One region of the Saccharopolyspora phatthalungensis genome, then DNA from elsewhere that is predicted to be linked to it. Evidence: riboswitches for the same ligand, from Rfam matches in the RefSeq annotation. Region 1 holds a riboswitch; each other region holds the start of a gene.

The links. Region 1 has a riboswitch for cobalamin ahead of cobN (cobaltochelatase subunit CobN). Riboswitches for the same ligand answer to the same signal wherever they lie in the genome.
Region 2: it holds a riboswitch for cobalamin, as region 1 does, so the genes downstream of both, metE (5-methyltetrahydropteroyltriglutamate--homocysteine S-methyltransferase) here and cobN (cobaltochelatase subunit CobN) in region 1, are expected to answer to the same signal.
Region 3: it holds a riboswitch for cobalamin, as region 1 does, so the genes downstream of both, BJ970_RS31355 (pyridoxal-phosphate dependent enzyme) here and cobN (cobaltochelatase subunit CobN) in region 1, are expected to answer to the same signal.
Region 4: it holds a riboswitch for cobalamin, as region 1 does, so the genes downstream of both, BJ970_RS03535 (ribonucleoside-diphosphate reductase subunit alpha) here and cobN (cobaltochelatase subunit CobN) in region 1, are expected to answer to the same signal.

What each region holds. Positions count from the first base shown of each region.
Region 1 is NZ_JACHIW010000001.1:3,335,913-3,340,505, reverse strand. Features, by position in the region: gene BJ970_RS15455 (precorrin-2 C(20)-methyltransferase) at 1-272, opposite strand, end outside; gene BJ970_RS15450 (precorrin-8X methylmutase) at 269-895, opposite strand; gene cobG (precorrin-3B synthase) at 928-2,172, opposite strand; cobalamin riboswitch at 2,282-2,468, shown strand; gene cobN (cobaltochelatase subunit CobN) at 2,563-4,593, shown strand, end outside.
Region 2 is NZ_JACHIW010000002.1:461,550-466,142, reverse strand. Features, by position in the region: partial or broken gene BJ970_RS29150 (DNA-3-methyladenine glycosylase I) at 1-30, opposite strand, end outside; gene BJ970_RS29145 (2OG-Fe(II) oxygenase) at 45-773, opposite strand; gene BJ970_RS29140 (methylated-DNA--[protein]-cysteine S-methyltransferase) at 770-1,387, opposite strand; gene BJ970_RS29135 (RNA polymerase sigma factor) at 1,387-1,881, opposite strand; cobalamin riboswitch at 2,191-2,447, shown strand; gene metE (5-methyltetrahydropteroyltriglutamate--homocysteine S-methyltransferase) at 2,580-4,593, shown strand, end outside.
Region 3 is NZ_JACHIW010000002.1:1,106,780-1,111,372, reverse strand. Features, by position in the region: gene BJ970_RS31365 (ABC transporter substrate-binding protein) at 1-454, opposite strand, end outside; gene BJ970_RS31360 (MFS transporter) at 451-1,629, opposite strand; gene BJ970_RS31355 (pyridoxal-phosphate dependent enzyme) at 1,563-2,297, opposite strand; cobalamin riboswitch at 2,494-2,664, opposite strand; gene BJ970_RS31350 (hypothetical protein) at 2,852-3,373, opposite strand; gene BJ970_RS31345 (MFS transporter) at 3,839-4,593, opposite strand, start outside.
Region 4 is NZ_JACHIW010000001.1:803,774-808,366, forward strand. Features, by position in the region: gene BJ970_RS03525 (ABC transporter substrate-binding protein) at 1-119, shown strand, start outside; gene BJ970_RS03530 (glycoside hydrolase family 3 protein) at 148-2,511, opposite strand; cobalamin riboswitch at 2,629-2,843, shown strand; gene BJ970_RS03535 (ribonucleoside-diphosphate reductase subunit alpha) at 2,958-4,593, shown strand, end outside.

The DNA.
Region 1 (4,593 bases):
CAGTCCGCGTAGAACTCGTCGATGGCCCCCTGGTAGCCGCCCGGGTGGTCGGTGTCCTCGGTGGTCACCGGGTAGACGAGGGCTTCTTCGATCTGCCCCGGCCGCAGGTACGGCTCGGCGACCGATCTCGCGATGCTCCTGCCGTGGCGGGCGCTGTGGTATGCGATCACCTCGGCTCGTTCGATCAGCCGGGCGGCTTTGATCGTCACCAGCTCCGGATCGCCGGGGCCGAGACCCACGCCGAAAAGCGTGCCTTTGCCGTTGCTGCTCACTCTTCCTCGCTCGCGATCGCGTTGATGGCGGCCACCGCCATGGCGCTGCCGCCTCGGCGGCCGTGCACCACCAAGTGATCCAGGCCGCTCGGGTGCGCCGCCAACGCCTCCTTCGATTCCGCGGCGCCGATGAATCCGACGGGCAATCCCAGCACCGCAGCGGGTTTCGGGGCCCCGTCCTCGATCATTTCCAGCAGCCGGAACAGTGCCGTCGGCGCGTTGCCGATCGCGACGACCGAGCCCGCTAACCGGTCGCGCCACAGCTCCAAGGCCGCGGCGCTGCGCGTCGTCCCCAGTTCGCGGGCCAGCCCCGGGACGCGCTCGTCGGACAACGTGCAGATCACGGCGTTGTCGGTGGGCAGGCGGCGTCGGGTCACGCCGGCGGCGACCATCGCGGCGTCGCACAGCACCGGCGCTCCGTCGCGGAGCGCGGCTCGCGCGTTGATCACCACGTCCCGCGAGTACGCGAGATCATCGACCAGGTCGACCATGCCGCAGGCGTGGATCATGCGTACCGCTACGCCGGCCACCTCCGGCGGCAGGCCGGCCAGGTCGGTTTCCGCACGGATCGTGGCGAAGGAGCGGCGATAGATCTCCGCTCCTTCCCGGATGTATTCGGGCACCCCGCGGTAGCGGGACGGCCCGTTGTTCTCGTTCACACATTCCTCCGTGCCGCGTCGAGCGCGGCGGACACCTGGTCGGCATCGGCTTCCGACATCCATGCCTCATCGTCGAGACCGACCTCATAGCCGGCATCGGTGGCGAGTACTTCCACAACGCGCCCCTGCGGTCGGCCGCAGCGCCGCTCGCAACCCGACCAATGCACCGGCAGCGCACCGCCGGACGGGGCTCGCAGCGTGCGCCGGGCGTCCTCGCGGACATCGGCCCGTGCTTTCGCGCACCCGGGACGACCAGTGCACGCGGTCACCCCGACACCGTCCGAGAACGGATCTACGAGCAGCCCTCGCGCGCCCAGGTCCGACATCCACCGACCGGCTTCGTCCGGCCGCAAACCGGGCAGGACGACGGTCCGCCAAGGCGTCAGGCGAAGTTCGCCCGCGGTGTCGGACGCTGCGCCGATGATATCCATCTGGTCTCGCGACAGGCGGCCCAGTGGTGCCCCGGCCACCACCGCGACCGTCCCGTCGAGGCGGCGCGTCTGGCCGACCTGCGCATGCGTGGCCAACTGCGCCGACGGCACCGGGAGCGGCTGCGCCGGGACGACGCCCAATGTCGCGGCCAGCCGATCGGTGACCCGTCGCACTCCGTCGTCGAGCTCGGCCAGCCGCCACGCCGAGCAACCCTGCGCGGTCTTTTCCGCCAGGAACGCCTCCGCCGCGGCGATCGCGACTGCGGCCGCCCGGCTCGGGGTCGATCGCACCCCGGAATCCACGCCCGCGAGCACCAGCGCCACGCTGTCGGTGCGCAAGGCGAGCAGTCCGACATCGGCACCGAGCGAGATCACGTCTGCCCGGCCGTCATCGACGGCGAAAAGAAAACGTCCGGGTAGCACGGCCAGTGACGGTGTCTCACACAGCGCTGTATCGAGTTTTCCCGCCACCGCTCGCACGTCCATCAGCTCGCCGCCGTCCGCAGACGGAGAGCCGATGATGTTGCGGACCCGCTCGTGCGTTGCCGACGGCAACAGCCCGGCGGCCCGAAGCCGCGCGGCGAGCTCCCGCTCCGCTCCCGCCGGTAGGCCGCGCACCTGCACATTCGCCCGCGAGGTGAGCTCCACACCGCCGTCGCCGAGGGCCGCGACCTCCGCCAGCGCCCGCACCTGGCTCGGCGTGAGCACGCCCCCCGGAACACGGATCCGTGCCAGCCCCCCATCGGCTGCCTTGTGCACCCGCAGCGCGCCGGGACACGCATCCCGCTCCGGTCTGGCTCTGTGTGACACCCGGCCGATACTACGGGCCCCGGTAATTGCGGACGCAAACCAAGCGCGACCTGGCGCGAAGGTCTGGCGCGGTGCGACACGTATCATGCCTGGCGAACTTGACGAAAGATCACTTCGTTGCGGAGAGTGGTCGCAGCATTCAGCGGCGACAAGCGGAGGAAGCCGGTGCGAATCCGGCGCGGTCCCGCCACTGTCACCGGGGAGCGGACTCCATGAGGTCACCATCCGGACCGGATGGGAAGACGGGGCGAGCATCGATCCGGGAGCCAGGAGACTCCGGTCGCCGCGACCTACGAACCGGGGCGAGGACCCCGAGAGAGGTGCCGTCATGCGCCGCGCACGCGCGCCCAGGCCCAGCCACGCAGCTCGCCACGCCGAGGAGCGACCCGCATGATCCTACTTCTGTCCACTTCGGACACAGATCTGCTCAGCGCGAGGGCCGCCGACGCCGAGTACCGGCTCGGCAACCCGGCACGGTTGGGCGCGGACGACCTGCCCCCGCTGCTGGAGGGCGTGGACCTCGTCGTCGTCCGGCTGCTCGGTGGCCTCCGAGCCTGGGAGGAGGGCCTGGACGCACTGCTCGCGGGCCCGCGCCCGGTGGTCGTGCTCGGTGGTGAACAGGCCCCGGACGCCGAACTGATGGAATGTTCGACCGTGCCGGGCGGCGTGTGCGCCGAAGCGCACCGTTACCTCGCCCACGGCGGCCCGGACAACTTGGCGGAGCTGCACCACTTCCTGTCCGACACGATTCTGCTCACCGGACACGGCTTCGAGCCGCCGGTAGAGACCCCGACCTGGGGCGCACTGGAACGGACGCCCCGGCGCAACGAAGGGCCGACCGTTGCGGTGCTCTACTACCGCGCGCACCACATGGCTGGCAACACCGCGTTCGCGCACGCGCTGTGCGAGGCGATCGAGGACGCCGGGGGCCAAGCGCTGCCGCTGTTCTGCGCGTCCCTGCGGACACCCGACCCCCAACTGCTTGAGCAGCTGGGCCGCGCCGACGCGCTGATCGTCACCGTGCTCGCCGCGGGAGGCACCAAGCCCGCCACCGCTTCGGCCGGCGGTGACGACGAGGCGTGGGACGTCGGCGCGCTCGCCGAACTCGACATCCCGATCCTGCAGGGGCTGTGCCTGACCAGCACCCGCGCCGCCTGGGAGGAAAACGACGAGGGCCTGTCGCCGCTGGACATGGCCACCCAGGTCGCGGTGCCCGAGTTCGACGGCCGGCTGATCACCGTGCCGTTCTCCTTCAAGGAAAACGACTCTCAGGGGCTGCCCGTCTACGTGGCCGACCCGGAACGGGCCGCCAGGGTCGCCGGAATCGCGGTCCGGCACGCCACGCTGCGGCACGTCCCACCGCAGGACAAGCGCCTGGCGCTGATGCTGTCGGCCTACCCGACCAAGCACTCCCGGATCGGCAACGCGGTCGGTCTGGACACCCCCGTCAGCGCGGTCCGCCTGCTGCGAGCGCTGCGGGAGCACGGCTACGACATCGGCCCAGCAGACGGCCCCGACGCACTGCCCGGCGTCGCGGCCCAGGACGGCGACGCCCTGATCCACGCGCTGATCGCCGCCGGTGGTCAGGACCGCGACTGGCTGTCCGAGGAACAGCTCAGCGGCAACCCGATCCGCATCCCCGCTACCCGCTACGCGAGCTGGTTCTCGACGCTGCCCGAGGACCTGCGCGCCGAGATCGAGCAGCACTGGGGCCCGCCGCCAGGAGAGCTGTTCGTCGACCGCTCCCAGGACCCGGACGGCGAGATCGTCCTCGCCGCCATCCGAGCGGGCAACGTCGTGCTCATGGTGCAGCCGCCCCGCGGTTTCGGCGAGAACCCGATCGCGATCTACCACGACCCGGACCTGCCACCGAGCCACCACTACCTGGCGGCCTACCGCTGGCTGATCGACGAGTTCGGCGCCCACGCAATGGTGCACCTGGGCAAGCACGGCAACCTCGAATGGCTGCCCGGGAAGACGGCGGGCATGTCCGCCTCCTGCGCCCCGGACGCCGCGCTGGCCGATCTCCCGCTGATCTACCCGTTCTTGGTCAACGACCCCGGCGAGGGCACGCAGGCCAAACGCCGGGTGCACGCCACCCTGGTCGACCACCTCGTGCCGCCGATGGCCCGTGCGGAGAGCTACGGCGACATCGCCCGGCTGGAACAGCTCCTCGACGAACACGCCAACATCGCCGCGATGGATCCGGCGAAGCTGCCCGCCATCCGCAGCCAGATCTGGACGCTGATGCAGGCCGCCAAGCTCGACCACGATCTCGGGCTCGAAGAACGGCCGCACGACGCGGAGTTCGACGACATGCTGCTGCACGTCGACGGGTGGTTGTGCGAGGTCAAGGACGCCCAGATCCGCGACGGCCTGCACGTGCTCGGCGATGCCCCGACCAGCGAAGCCCGGGTCAAC
Region 2 (4,593 bases), on a different contig from region 1:
GGTGGTGGGGATCTCGGCGATCGTCCGCGGGTGCGTGTAACTCATCAGGCGGCGTCGTGGAAGACCAGGCCCAACGTGTGGCGGCATCCGGAGCGGACCGCGGAGACCCCGTGCCGCACGGGGCAGGCAGACCAACCGCGAGCCGAGCGCACCGGCCGGTCGCGGGTGGTGAACACCAGTCCGTGGCCCTGCGGGATCAGCGTTGCGGTCCCCCGCGATTGGGCCCGCGGGCGCTGCTCCACCAACAGGAACTCGCCTCCGGTGTGGTCGGTCCCCGGTGCGTTGAGGTTGATCACGACCTGCAGCGGGAACACCTTGTCGCCGTAGAGATCGCGGTGCAGCGCGTTCCAGCCGCCCTGCTCGTAGCGCAGCAGGATAGGGGTCGGGCGGGTCTGCCCGGCCCGATGGCAGATGTCCAGCCACTCGTCAAGGGTGTCCGGCCATTCCGCTTCCCGGCCGAGCTTGTCGTACCAGTCCTGGGCGATCGGCAGCAGCCGCGGGTACAGGGCCTGTCGCAGCTTCTCCACCGGCTCGGGGAAGGGCGCGGCGAAGTAGTGGTAGTCGCCGTTGTCTCCGAAGCGGTGGCGGCGCAGATTGATCGTCGCGCGGAAGTGCTCGGGCTCGTTCCACAGGGCCGCGATCCGTTCGCACTCGTCGGCGGTCAGCAACTGCGGCAGCAGTGCGCACCCGTAGTCGTTGACCTCGGCGGCAACCGTCTGCCAGTCCGCGCCGGAGACCCGCTTCGCGTACCGGTCCGCCTTCGGCGTGCTCATGATGCCTCCAGGTTCAACAGGGTCGTCTTGGCCTCCAGCCCGCCGACGTATCCGCCCGCCGTTCCGTCCGAACGCACGACGCGGTGGCATGGCACCACCACCGGCAGCGGGTTGGTCGCGCACGCGGAACCCACTGCGCGCACCGCTCGGGGGCTGCCCGCAGCCGCCGCGACATCGGCATAGCTGGCCGTGTTGCCGTAGGCGATGTCGGGCAGGTGGGACAGCACGTTCAGCCGGAACCCGCGGGAGAGGCGCCAGTCCAGCGGCAGGTCGAAGGCGCGCCGCCGCTTGGTGAAGTACTGCTCGATCTGGCGGGCGACCTCGTCCAGTCGGTCGGTTGCCCGCAGGATGCGGGGGCTGATCAACTTGGCCAGCGACTCCAGGACCCGGTCATGCCCCTGCCTGGTGTACGCGACCCGCACCAGGCCGAGCTCGGTCGCGGCCAGCAGCAGCTCGCCCACCGGGGTGTCGATCGTGCGGTAGGAGACGTCCAGCAGCCCCTCCCGCCGGGCCGCGTGCACCAGCTCGAAGTGCAGTCGCTTGCTGACGTCGAAGTCGATCGCCGGGAGCGCATCGAACAGGTGCCTGTCGTCGGATTCGTGGATCGCCATCATCACGCTTCCCCTCCTACGCTCGTGGCGCGTCGATACGTCGCGCGCAGGGTTTTGATGCCGTCGGCCGCGGCGCGGCGGGCCGCATCCGTACTGCCGCCGATGATCTCGGCGATTTCGGCGTAGGGCAGCCCCGCCAGGTAGTGGTAGGCCACGGCCATGCGTTGTTTGGTCGGCAGCGCGCTCAACGCTGCCCACAGGTCGCCGTCCCAGTCCTCCGGACGGCCGGCGGTGCTGGGCCGCTCGGGCAGGCGCGCCACGACCACGGGTCGACGCGCCGTTGCCCGGGTGACGTCGACCGCCTTGCGGTGCGCGATCGTGACCAGCCACGCCTCCACGTTGGCGTCCTCGGCGAGCTCCGGGTAGGCGCGCAGCGCGGCCAGGAAGGTCTCCGACCAGGCGTCTTCGGCGTCGGCTGGTCCGAGCACGGCTCGGCACACTCGCAGCACCATCGGGCCGTACTCGTCGACGATCTGCTCGAACGGTCTCACTTTCACTCCCCGTAGACGGCCGGGCCCCGCGGAACGTGAGATGCGGATCCAGCACCGTTGACGTGATCGTCACCCGACCTGGTTCGTTCCGCTGGCCGCACACGCCCGACCCCGCCGCCAGCGGTTCCGCTGCGTTCAAGGTCCGTGCAGCGGGGAACGGAGTGCCAGCCCGGTCACGTCCGCACGACACTGAGTGACGAGCCTCTCATCCGTGGTGCGGGCACGGGTGGGAAAGGGGTGTTCAGCGCGGAAGTCACCGGATGCGCGGACACCGTCCAGGTGCGTCGGCCTCTTGCCAACGGCCTTGCAGTCGGTAGCCTCCGTTGTGCTGGTGGTTCGTCCGCCCCAAGCGCGACTGAAGTCGCATCCGCGGGTGGGCGAGGCAAGAGGGAACCCGGTGCGAGTCCGGGACTGCCCCGCAGCGGTGAGTGGGAACGACCGCCGTCCCCGGTCTGAGCAGACCGGGCGCAGCACTGGGCACGCGTGCCTGGGAAGCGACGGCCAGTAGGAACCCCGGCAACGGCCGGGACCTGCCCGCGAGTCCGAAGACCTGCCACCGGTGCGCGCACCGAGTGGTGCGCGCGGTCCGAGGTCTCGCGGGAGGGCCTGGCGGACGACCGGCCCGTGTCGCGCGGCGCCTGCCGGTTCGCCTGCTCTTTCCCTGACCTCGGGGCATTTGTCGTCGAGCTCGCGAGGAGAGGGCCTTGACCAGCAAGATCGGATCGACCGTACTCGGCTACCCCCGGATCGGCCCCAACCGGGAATTGAAGCGCGCATTGGAGAGCTACTGGTCGTCCCGCACCGGCGAAGCGGAACTGCGCGCGGTCGCGCGCGAACTGCGGCTCGATTCTTGGCGCGCGCTACGGGATGCGGGCCTGGACTCGGTACCGGGCAACACTTTTTCGTTCTACGACCAGGTGCTGGACACCGCGGTCACCTTCGGTGCGGTCCCGCCGCGCTACGCCGAGCTCGGGTTGGGCCCGTTGGACACCTACTTCGCCATGGCGCGCGGCGTCGAGTCGATGCCGCCGCTGGAGATGACCAAGTGGTTCGACACCAACTACCACTACCTGGTGCCCGAGATCGGTCCGGACACGCGCTTCTCGCTGGCCGACCGGACCCCGGTGGAGCAGTACCGGGAGGCCGCCGAAGCGGGCGTGACCACCCGCCCGGTGCTGGTGGGCCCGCTGACCTTCCTGCTGCTGTCCAAGCCCGCCGCCGGAGCTCCGGAGGCGTTCCGGCCGTTGGACAAGCTGGCTGGGCTCCTCGACGCTTACGCCGAGCTGCTGGGCGAGCTGTACCGAGCCGGCGTGGAGTGGGTGCAACTGGACGAACCCGCGTTCGCCGCCGACCGCTCGCAGCCGGAGCTGGATGCGCTGCGCGAGGCCTACCAGCGGCTCGGTGCTCTGGGCGAGCGTCCGAACCTGTTGGTCGCGGGCTATTTCGGCGATCTCGGTGCGGCGTTGCAGGTGCTGGCCTCCAGCCCGGTCGAGGCCATCGGTGTCGATCTGGTCGCCGGGACGTCGACAGTGGACTCCTTGTCGTCGGTCCGCGGGTTGCAGGACAAGACCTTGGTAGCCGGGCTGGTCGACGGGCGCAATGTTTGGCGCACCGATCTCGACAAGGCGCTTGCGACCGCTGCGACGCTGCTCGGCTCGGCAAGCGAGGTTGCCGTTAGCACGTCGTGCTCCCTATTGCACGTGCCGTATGACGTCGAGGCAGAAGAGAATCTCGATCCGCAGGTCAAATCCTGGTTGGCCTTCGCCGAGCAGAAGGTCCGCGAAGTGGTCGTCCTCGGCCGGGCGTTGCAGGCAGGCCGCGACGCGGTGGCCGAGGAACTGGCCGCGGCCCGTGCGGCCGTCGCCGACCGCGCCCAAGCCGACCGGGTGCGCAACAATCGCGTGCGGGCTCGGCTGCAGGCAATGCGGCCGGAGTACACCACGCGCAGTGACTACGAGAACAGGCGCGCCGCCCAGCAGAAGTCCTTGCGCCTGCCGCCGTTGCCGACCACGACGATCGGATCGTTTCCGCAGACCACCGACGTCCGCAAGGCGCGGGCCGCGTTGCGCGCCGGCCGCATCGACCAGGCGACTTATCGGCAGCGGATGCGCGAGGAGATCGAGCGGGTGATCCACCTCCAGGAAGAACTCGGGCTCGATGTCCTGGTCCACGGCGAACCCGAACGCAACGACATGGTGCAGTACTTCGCCGAATACCTGGACGGCTTCGCCAGCACCGACAACGGCTGGGTGCAGTCCTACGGGTCGCGGTGCGTGCGGCCGCCGATCCTGTTCGGCGATGTCTCCCGCCCGAAGCCGATCACGATCGAATGGGCGAGTTATGCGCAGCGACTGACCGAGAAGCCGGTCAAGGGCATGCTCACCGGTCCGGTGACGATCCTGGCGTGGTCGTTCGTCCGGGACGACCAGCCGCTGGCCGACACCGCGAAGCAGGTCGCGCTGGCCATCCGGGACGAGGTGAACGATCTGGAGGCGGCCGGTATCCGGGTCATCCAGGTCGACGAACCGGCGCTGCGCGAGTTGCTGCCGTTGCGCGCGGCGCAGCACGAGGCGTACCTGGACTGGGCGGTGACCTCGTTCCGGCTGGCCACCTGCGGCGTCGCCGAATCCACCCAGGTCCACACCCACCTGTGCTATTCCGAGTTCGGCGACGTGATCAACGCGATCGTGGCGCTGGACGCCGATGTCACCAGCATCG
Region 3 (4,593 bases), on a different contig from region 1:
CTTCGGTTGCCGATCGTGCGCGGCTGGCGGCGAAGTCGACGGCGGCGAACTGCTGTCGTGCCGGAGAAGCAGTGGCGGGATCGGCGATGCGGCGATAGCTGTAAAGCACATCTTCGGCGGTGACCGGACGGTTGTCGTGGAAACGGGCGTTGCGCAGCCGGATCAGCCACCGCGTCCCCGTGGCGTCGGGTTCCCACGACTCGGCCAGGCGCGGCACCACGCTCATATCGTCGGCGTAGCCGACCAATGTGTCGAACAGCGCTTTGGTCCGCGCCTGGTCGACGAACAAGGAGCTGGTGTGCGGGTCGAGCGATTCCCTCGCGCCCGACGTGGGAAAGGCCACCCGCAGCCGCCCGTTCGAGCCACCCGCTGCACCGCCGCATCCGGCAAGTGAAGCCAACGCGACCGTCCCCAACGCGCCCTTGAGCAGACTTCGTCGACTGACGTCAATCACCGGCGATTTTCCTTCCCCGTCATCGTGGAATCCCGAGCCGACTCGCCGGCCCGGTCCAGCAGCCCTCGTCGTTCCAGCACTGCGGCACCGGCTCCGCCGGCCAGCCCGACGGCGAGCAAAGCCAGCCACGGCGCCCACCGCATCGGCGAATCCCCGGTCGCGTCGAGCAGTGCCCCGACGAGCCAGCTCACCCCGGCCGCGACCAGGCTGGACACCAGGTAGTAGAAGCCGTAGTAGGTGCCTGCCAGCCGTTCGCTGCCCACGATCGGCAGCAACTCCATCGCGAACGGATTGGTCACCGCCATGCCGACCGTGAACAGCACGGTCGCCAGCAGCACCGGAAGGCACCCCAGCACGACCCCGGTCCAGCCCGGCTCGGCCGGCGCTGCGAGCAGCGGACTGCTCAGCAGCACAGGGAGGAAGGACACGCCCATGCACATCAGCCCGAGCGAGACCGATCGACCCGCGCTCCACCTCCGCCGACACCACTGCGTGATCCGGACCTGCCCGGCTATGCCGACCACGGTCGACACCACGAACACGGCGGCCACGGATTCGCTGAGCCCGGAAACACGCTGTGCTTCCAGCGGAAGCATCAGATAGAGCTGGTTGTAGAGCGCGAAGTACGCGGACAACGCGAGCGTGAACGCCAGGAAGCGGCGGTTGTTGATCAACACGCGCCAGCTCCCTAGCACACTGTGCTGCTGCGATTGGAGATCCCGGCCGGGCAGCACGATGATCTGGGCCACCGTGAGAATCGCGAAGGCGATGCCCGCCACCCACGCGATCACCCGGAAGTCGACGGTGAGCAACGCGGCACCCAGCAGCGGCCCGACGAGAGTCCCGGCGTGCGCGAAAACGTTGAACACCGCGAACGCTTCCGCGCGTCGGTCCCCGGCCTCATGCATGAGGTAGGTGCGGACGGCCGGATTGAACAGGGCACCCGCCAGACCGGTGAGCACGGCGGCGGCGCACAAGCCCGGCAGCGAGGTGAACACGGCGAACAACCCGAAGGAGACCACCCGCAGCGCGCACCCCGTGATGATCATCGGTCGGCACCCGAGCCGGTCCGCGGCGGTTCCCCCGAGCAGGAACATCCCCTGCTGGCTCAGGTTCCGGACGCCGAGCACCAGCTCTGCCAGTAGCGGTGCGGCCCGTCCGGGAACACCGCGCACATCAGGTCGGAGTCCAGCTCCCGAGCGCACCACGCGGCGGCCAGAGCGACGGCACCGGTGCTCCATCCGCCGGTGACGAACGAGCCGGCGGCGAGCCGGCGGCACGCGTCCAAGGCTTCCGCGGGGCCGATCCAGTGCACTTCATCGAAGATGTCGTAGGCGACGTTGTCCGGATGGATGCTGCTTCCCAAACCACGCATCAGCCGGTGCGCGGCCGGCTGGCCGAAGACGGTCGAGTCGGTCGAATCGAACCCCACGATCCGGATATGCGGCCAACGCTCGCGAACCACCGGCGCGATCCCGGCACCGTGTCCACCGGTGCCGACACTGCACACCAAGACATCCAAATGCTGGAACTGGTCAGTGATTTCCCGGCCCAGGGCGAGGTATCCGGCGGGATTGTCCGGGTTGTTGTACTGGTCCGGCCAATAAGCACCGGGTAATCGAGCGAGCAGCTCGCCGACCCGATCGCGCCTGCTCCGTTGCCACCCGCCCGTGGGGTGCGGCGGGCGCTGTGCACTTTGGATGGTCAGGAAAGCGATCGAGGTCCGGACGTTGTCGAGCCGCCATGCGGCCGATCGCGTCGGGTCTTCGGCGCGTACTCGGCCGATCGTGGCGTGTAAGGCCGAATGTGGCGCCGACGACGGGCAGAGATGAGCAGCGAGCACAGGTGTCTCCACGCAGGTCGGGGTCCGCCCATCGGCGGACGGGGGTGATCAGACCTGCGCGGCCGGAATGGCGGTGCTGACGACGTCAGGGTGATGCGTCAAACGAACGTGCCTGTGGCGGCGATGCCGGACAACGGCGACGTGCGCGGCGCGGTGCTGCACCTGAGGTACCTCCTCCGGGGCTCCGCGACCCCGTACGAATCGGCACGACGACGTCAGTCTCCTGACTCATGGATCACTGCGCTCCGCTCGCCTTCCCGCCGTTTCACCGGCAGTGGCACAGGTGGCGGTAGCTCCCCATTCACAGTGGCGGGACCGTGCCGGATTCGCACCGGCTTCCTGGGCGCCGTCGAATGAACTTGTGTGGGGTGACATTTGCAGTCCCGGCGACGCCCGTCAAGACACGTGCCCGAGATCACTCTCGTTCCTGCGCGCTGGCGCAACTCGGTCCACGGGGGATTCGTGGCGCGGTGCCGGGCGACTAACCCGTCATCGTCCTATCGGTGCAATGGATTCGTCGGTGCGGAGGCAGCCTCGATATGTGCGAGGCGTTTCTACGCGGTTTCGCGCTCGGCCAGGACCCGGCGCGCGATTCCGAGCACCGGCTGGCACCCGGGCAGCGTCCGTGGGGTCGACGTCGGTGCTACCACCCAATGCGGTGTGACCGGGCTCGGCCACCGCGACGGCAGGATTAGCTTGGTGCCTCGCGCAATCGCGCTGACCTTCGCGGTGCGGAGATCGGCGGGCACGTCGTGCGTCGCCATCCGGCACGGCCTGGTCAGGAAGGTCCACGTGCGCTGGTTCGGGCTGCGCAGGATCGGGCCGGACATCAGGCTGATGGCGAGCCCGGCGGCCACCCGGGTGCCGAGTTCGGCAGGCATCGTGATGGCATCCAACGCATCGCCGGTCACGGCGATGATCCGTCCCGTCGCGGCATCGATGTCCAGCGAGCACCCCAGGAGTTCGGCGTAGCGCGCGGCATCCTGCGCGAGCTCGCTCGGCTGATCGCCAGCGGTTCCCGGGTCAATCGGTTTCGACTGTGCGAACCATGATGTTGTCGCGGTCATCGTCATCATCTCCGGAATGGAACTGCGCGGCGGGCCGGCTGCGGCCCGCTGTGTTGTTGTCGGGATTCGGGGCGGGCTGCACGCGTCGTCGCTGCGGGGGGTTCCTGACGTCCTCGCTGTGACGGCTGCCACCACGATGACCGATGTCCGGGGTGTGCGGCGCGTTGTGCGGTGTTCGTGGCCCGCTTTTCTACGCGGAATTGCCTGAATGGACACGAAGACTTTGGTTTGGATCGGTTGCACGCGAGAGGCGATGGCGAACAACGTGGTCAGCGCGTCAACGGCACAAGTCCATTGAGGCATGCGCGGAGGGCGGTTTCGCGGGGCGCCGAAACACGGCCAGTGGCCGGTGTTGTGCGAAGCGTAATACCGGTGCGCGGCCCTTGGCGGGTTTCCCGCCGTGGGCCACGCACCGGCCTGGGTGCGGAGTGTTTAGATGTACTTGCGAACCAGGCGCCCGGCACCTGGGGTGCTTCAGGACTGCGCGGGTTGGCTCCGGCGCTCGCCGCGCGACTCGTCGTCGGAGGTTTCCACGTCTTGTCCGACGGGGTCCCAGCGGATGGAACCCAGCGTGATGAGGCCCGCGATGGGCACGAGGGTCAGCAGCAGCATGGTGGTGGACAGCCCGAACGAGGCGAGGATCAACGGGAAAGAGTAGAAACCGATGATCGTGCCGACCCGGGAGACACCTTCGGCCCAGCCCATTCCGGCTCCGCGGATTTCGGTGGGGTAGGACAGCGCCGCCATCGTCTTGCCCTGCGCGCCCGGGCCGAAGGAGTGCCCGAAGATCAGCAGGCCAACGAGCAGCGCCGACACATACGCCCAGGAGGTTTTGCCCAGTACTCCAAGGGCGATGAGGCTGGCCGCGACGATGACGTACCCGATCAGGGCCAGTTTGCGCAGTCCGAGCCGGTGGGTCAGGAACGGCTGCGTTGTCCCGCCGAGGACGCCGAACAGGTTGATGCCGATGGTGGCGATCAGGACCGACAGGGTGTCCGCCCCGAAGATCATCGCGGCGATCACCGGGATGTAGAAGCCGACCGCGTAATACTGAATCGCCTGTGTTCCGCTGATCACCGACGCCAGCACGGTCCGGGCGCGGAACCGGGAGGTGAAGATTTCGCCGATGCCGACCTTTCGCCGCGGCGCGGCCTGTTCGGCGGTGGCGTCGGGTTTCACCCGGACCTGGATGCCGTAGCTCTTCTCCAGGATCTTCCCCGCCTCGTGCA
Region 4 (4,593 bases), 2.5 Mb from region 1:
GCGTCGTCAAGAACGGCAAGGCCGTCGAGGTACACGACGACACCTGGTTCCTCGGCCTCGGCCCGCTCGCCGCCAACCTGGTCCTGGACGACCTGCAGAAGGCCGTCGCGCAGCAGTGACCCGCACGAGCCCGTGAGTCCGCCGGACTCACGGGCTTTTTGCTGCGCCGATCCGCAGATCACCGACGCTTCGCCCCACCACGAACTCGCCGCCCGGCTCGACGTCGACCACCACCGACACCTCGGCTCCCGCCTCGGCCACGGCGACGGCGAACCCCGCCAGCCGGAGCGGATCCGTGCGGTACACCTGCACGACCTCGCGTCCCGCTCGGGCGCCGGTGTTGCGCAGCTTCACCCGCACGGCCTCGCCTTCGGCGACCGCCTCGACATAGTCCCAGCTCGTATACCCAATCCCATGTCCAAAGTGGAACGCTGGGGCCACGCCCCGCTCCTCATACGCGCGGTAGCCCACCGAAGTTCCCTCGGCGTAGTGGAGTTCGCCGTCCAGCGGCTGCACGCCGGGCAGCGGGACCGGCACGTCGGCGAGCTCAGCCGGGAAGGTGGTGGGCAGTCGGCCGCCGGGTTCGAGCCGGCCCAGCAACACGTCGGCCAGCGCGTCCCCGTACTCCTGGCTGCCGAACCAGGTCCACAGCACCGCAGGCACGTCGGCCGCCCAGGGCATGAGCACCGGTGACCCCGCGTTGACTACCACGACGGTGTTCGGGTTCGCCGCCACCACCTCGCGGATCAGCTCGTCCTGGGCGCCCGGCAGGTCAAGCGAGGTGCGATCCCGGCCCTCGGTCTCGACTTCGTCGTTGGTGCCGACCACGACCACCGCGACGTCGGCGTCCCGGGCGATCGCCAGTGCGGCGGCGAGTTCGGTCGCGTGGTCCCACTCCGACGCGCGGTGGCCGATCCCGACGCCCACGGGCCCGGAGGAGCCCTGCGGGGAGAACTCCACGGTCAGCGCGGCCTGCCCCGAGGCGTCCAGGTCCGACTCCACGAGCATGACGTTGAACCGCTGTTCCGGCGGTTCCAGCATGTCCCCCATGGGATCGTCGACGCTGTCGGCGCGCGTCACGTCCGCAGCCAGCACCTCCCGACCGGAGATCTCGACGCGGAAGTGCCCGGTGCCGTTGACCCCGAACACGTGCTCCCCAACGTCGATTTGAAGCTTTCCTCGCATCCGCAACGATTTCGCCCCGGAAGGCAGGCCCCCGAGCCACAGCAGCCGGTCGGTGCCGCGCAGCTCGCTGTCGAGGACCTCGCCGGAGCCGTCCAGGTACTCGACCCGAAAGCCCGCCCCTTCGCCGACCGGATCGGTGATCTCGGCTCGCGGGATCACGTCGAGCAGCCGGCGGTGCCGGACACCGCGCTGGTACACCACGTCCGTCCCGGGCAACGCGGCCCGCAATCCGTCCAGCGGCGTCACCACGTGCGGCGGGCTAACGTGCGACGATCCACCGCCCTGTACCGCGGGAATGGTGGCGTTCTCGCCGATCACGGCGACCTTGGCAACCTTCGGGTCGATCGGCAGCAGCGGCGCGTCGCCCACCACTTCGTTGCGAAGCAGCACGAATCCCCGCGCCGCCAGCACCCGGATGACCGGCCTGGCCTGCTCCGACGGGCCGTCTCCGGGTTTCGAGTCCGCGAAGGCGCCGACGCGTGCCGCCAGCCGCAACACCCGCAGCACCTTGTCGTCGAGGACCCTCTCGGAAACCTTGCCCTGCTCCACGGCCGTCGCGAGTTTCCCGTCGCTCCACGGGCTTTTCGGGCCGGGCATGGCCAGGTCGAGGCCGCCGAGGGCCGCCGCCTCGACCGATCGGGTGGCGAACCAGTCCGACACGAGCATGCCGTCCCACGCCCACTCACCCTTGAGGATGTCGTTGACCAGCACGGAATTCTCGGTCATCGTGTGGCCGTTCACCGAGTTGTAGGCGGCCATCAGCGCCCACGGCGAAGCCTTCGCGATGACCCGCTCGAACGGTTTGAGGTAGACCTCTCGCAACGTCTGATCGTCGATCACGGCGTCGTAACTGAGCCGCTCGGTTTCGCTGTCGTTGGCTACGTAGTGCTTCGGGGTCGCGGCCACCCCGCGCGACTGAATACCCGCGACGATCTCGGCCCCGATCTCGGCGATCAGCAGCGGATCCTCCGACAAGTTCTCGAAATGCCGTCCGCCAAAGGGACTTCGGTGCACGTTGACCGTCGGTGCCAGCACCACGTGCACGCCCCGGCGGCGCGCCTCGTCGCCGAACAGCTCTCCCATGATGCGTGCCGACGCCCGGTCCCACGTCGCGGCCAGCGCGGACGCCACCGGCAACAACAGCGACGGGTCGCGCTCGTCCCAGGCCGTGCCGCGCACCCCATTCGGCCCGTCGGAGAGCACCAGCGACCGCAGTCCGATCTGGGGCATCGGGTGCAGGGTCCATAAGTCCGCCCCCGTGAGCAACCTTGCCTTATCCGCCACAGTCAGCCGCGAGACCAACGACCGCAGCTTCGCCTCGTCCACTGGTACCCCTTTCGCCCGGCTCCGGCCGCCCAGTCTCTGCTACCTCGCCCGCGCTGTCGACCAAGACCGCGACACGCCGTTATCTGCCCATGCACGTCACATCCAAACCCAACATGTAGTGTGTCGCTCGCTGGTGGTTCACCGGAAGCGTCCGGTGAGGCAAGAGGGAACCCGGTGCGAATCCGGGACTGCCCCGCAGCGGTGAACGGGAACGACCGTCGTGACCCGGCTGCCGAACGGTAGCGGGTTAAGGCACTGGGCAAGAAGCCCGGGAAGCCACGACCAGTAGGCCGCCCGTGAGTCCGAAGACCTGCCGCCGGTGCACGCGAGAAAGCGTGCTGTCCGGGACCTCGAGGGCGGGTCCACGCGGACGACCAGCGGTTTCGTGCCGCCGTGGTCTCCTCGTGCGCCGTCGTGGTCCGCCGAGCTCGCGAGGGAGAGAGCCCGTGACGGCGACACTCAACGACTGGACCCGTGTGTCCACTGTGGTCCACCAGGCCTGCGCCGGGCTGCCCGGCGTTTCGGCGGAAGCCGTGCTCGACGAGGTACGTCGCACCGGCTACGCCGGTATCAGCGACGACGAGCTGTCGCTGGCCCAGATCATGGCGGCGCGCACCCTGATCGAGACCGAACCGAACTATTCGCAGGTCACCGCCCGGCTCTTGCTGGACCGGATGCGCCGCGAAGCACTGAGCTTCCTGGGCGAACCGCAGGAGGCCGACCAAGAGGAAATGCGCGACCGCTACCCGGAGTATTTCGCCGACTACGTGCGCCGCGGCATCGAACTGGCCCGGCTCGACCCGGAGCTGGGCACCTTCGACGTTGCCCGACTGGGCCGCGCGCTGGTGCCCGAACGCGACCTGACCTTCGGTTTCCTCGGCCTGCAGACCCTGTACGACCGCTACTTCCTGCACCACGACGGCACCCGGTTCGAGTTGCCGCAGGCGTTTTTCATGCGGGTCGCGATGGGGCTGGCGCTGCGTGAAGACGACCGCGAGGCCAGGGCGATCGAGTTTTACCACCTGTTGTCGTCGTTTGACTTCATGTGCTCGACGCCGACCCTGTTCAATTCCGGTACGACCCGGCCGCAGTTGTCGTCCTGCTTTCTGACCACTGTGGACGACAATTTGTCCGGGATCTTCCACTCGATCAGCAACAACGCGCTGCTGTCGAAGTACGCCGGTGGGCTGGGCAACGACTGGACACCGGTGCGCGGTATCGGCGCGCACATCAACGGCACCAACGGCAAGTCCCAGGGCGTGGTGCCGTTTTTGAAGATCGCCAATGACACCGCGGTGGCGGTGAACCAGGGCGGTCGGCGCAAGGGAGCGGTGTGCGCGTATCTGGAGACCTGGCATATCGATGTCGAGGAGTTCCTTGACCTGCGCAAGAACACCGGGGACGAGCGCCGCCGCACCCACGACATGAACACCGCGAACTGGGTGCCCGACGAGTTCCTGCGCCGCGTCGAGGCCGACGAGCAGTGGACGCTGTTCTCTCCGGACGAGACCCCCGACCTGCATGACCTGTACGGCCAAGCGTTCGCCGACCGCTACCGCGCCTACGAGCAGGCCGCCGACCGAGGCGAGGTCCGGGTGTTCCGGCGGGTGCGCGCGGTGGAGCTGTGGCGGCGGATGCTGACCATGCTGTTCGAGACCGGTCACCCGTGGATCACCTTCAAGGACCCGTGCAACCTGCGCTCGCCGCAGCAGCACAGCGGGGTCGTGCACTCCTCCAACCTGTGCACCGAGATCACGCTGAACACCAGCGCCGACGAGGTCGCCGTGTGCAACCTCGGGTCGATCAACCTGGCGCGGCATGTCACCGCCGAGGGCATCGACACCGAGCGGCTGGAGCGCACCACGCGTACCGCCGTGCGGATGCTCGACAATGTGATCGACATCAACTTTTACACGATTCCCGAGGCACGTCGCTCCAACCTGCGGCACCGGCCGATCGGGCTCGGACTGATGGGCTTTGCGGATGCGCTGTTCGCCCAGCGCATCCCGGCGTCTTCGCCGGCCGCGGTCGAGTTCGCCGACCGCAGCATGGAGCAGATCAGCTACCACGCCATCGCCGCGT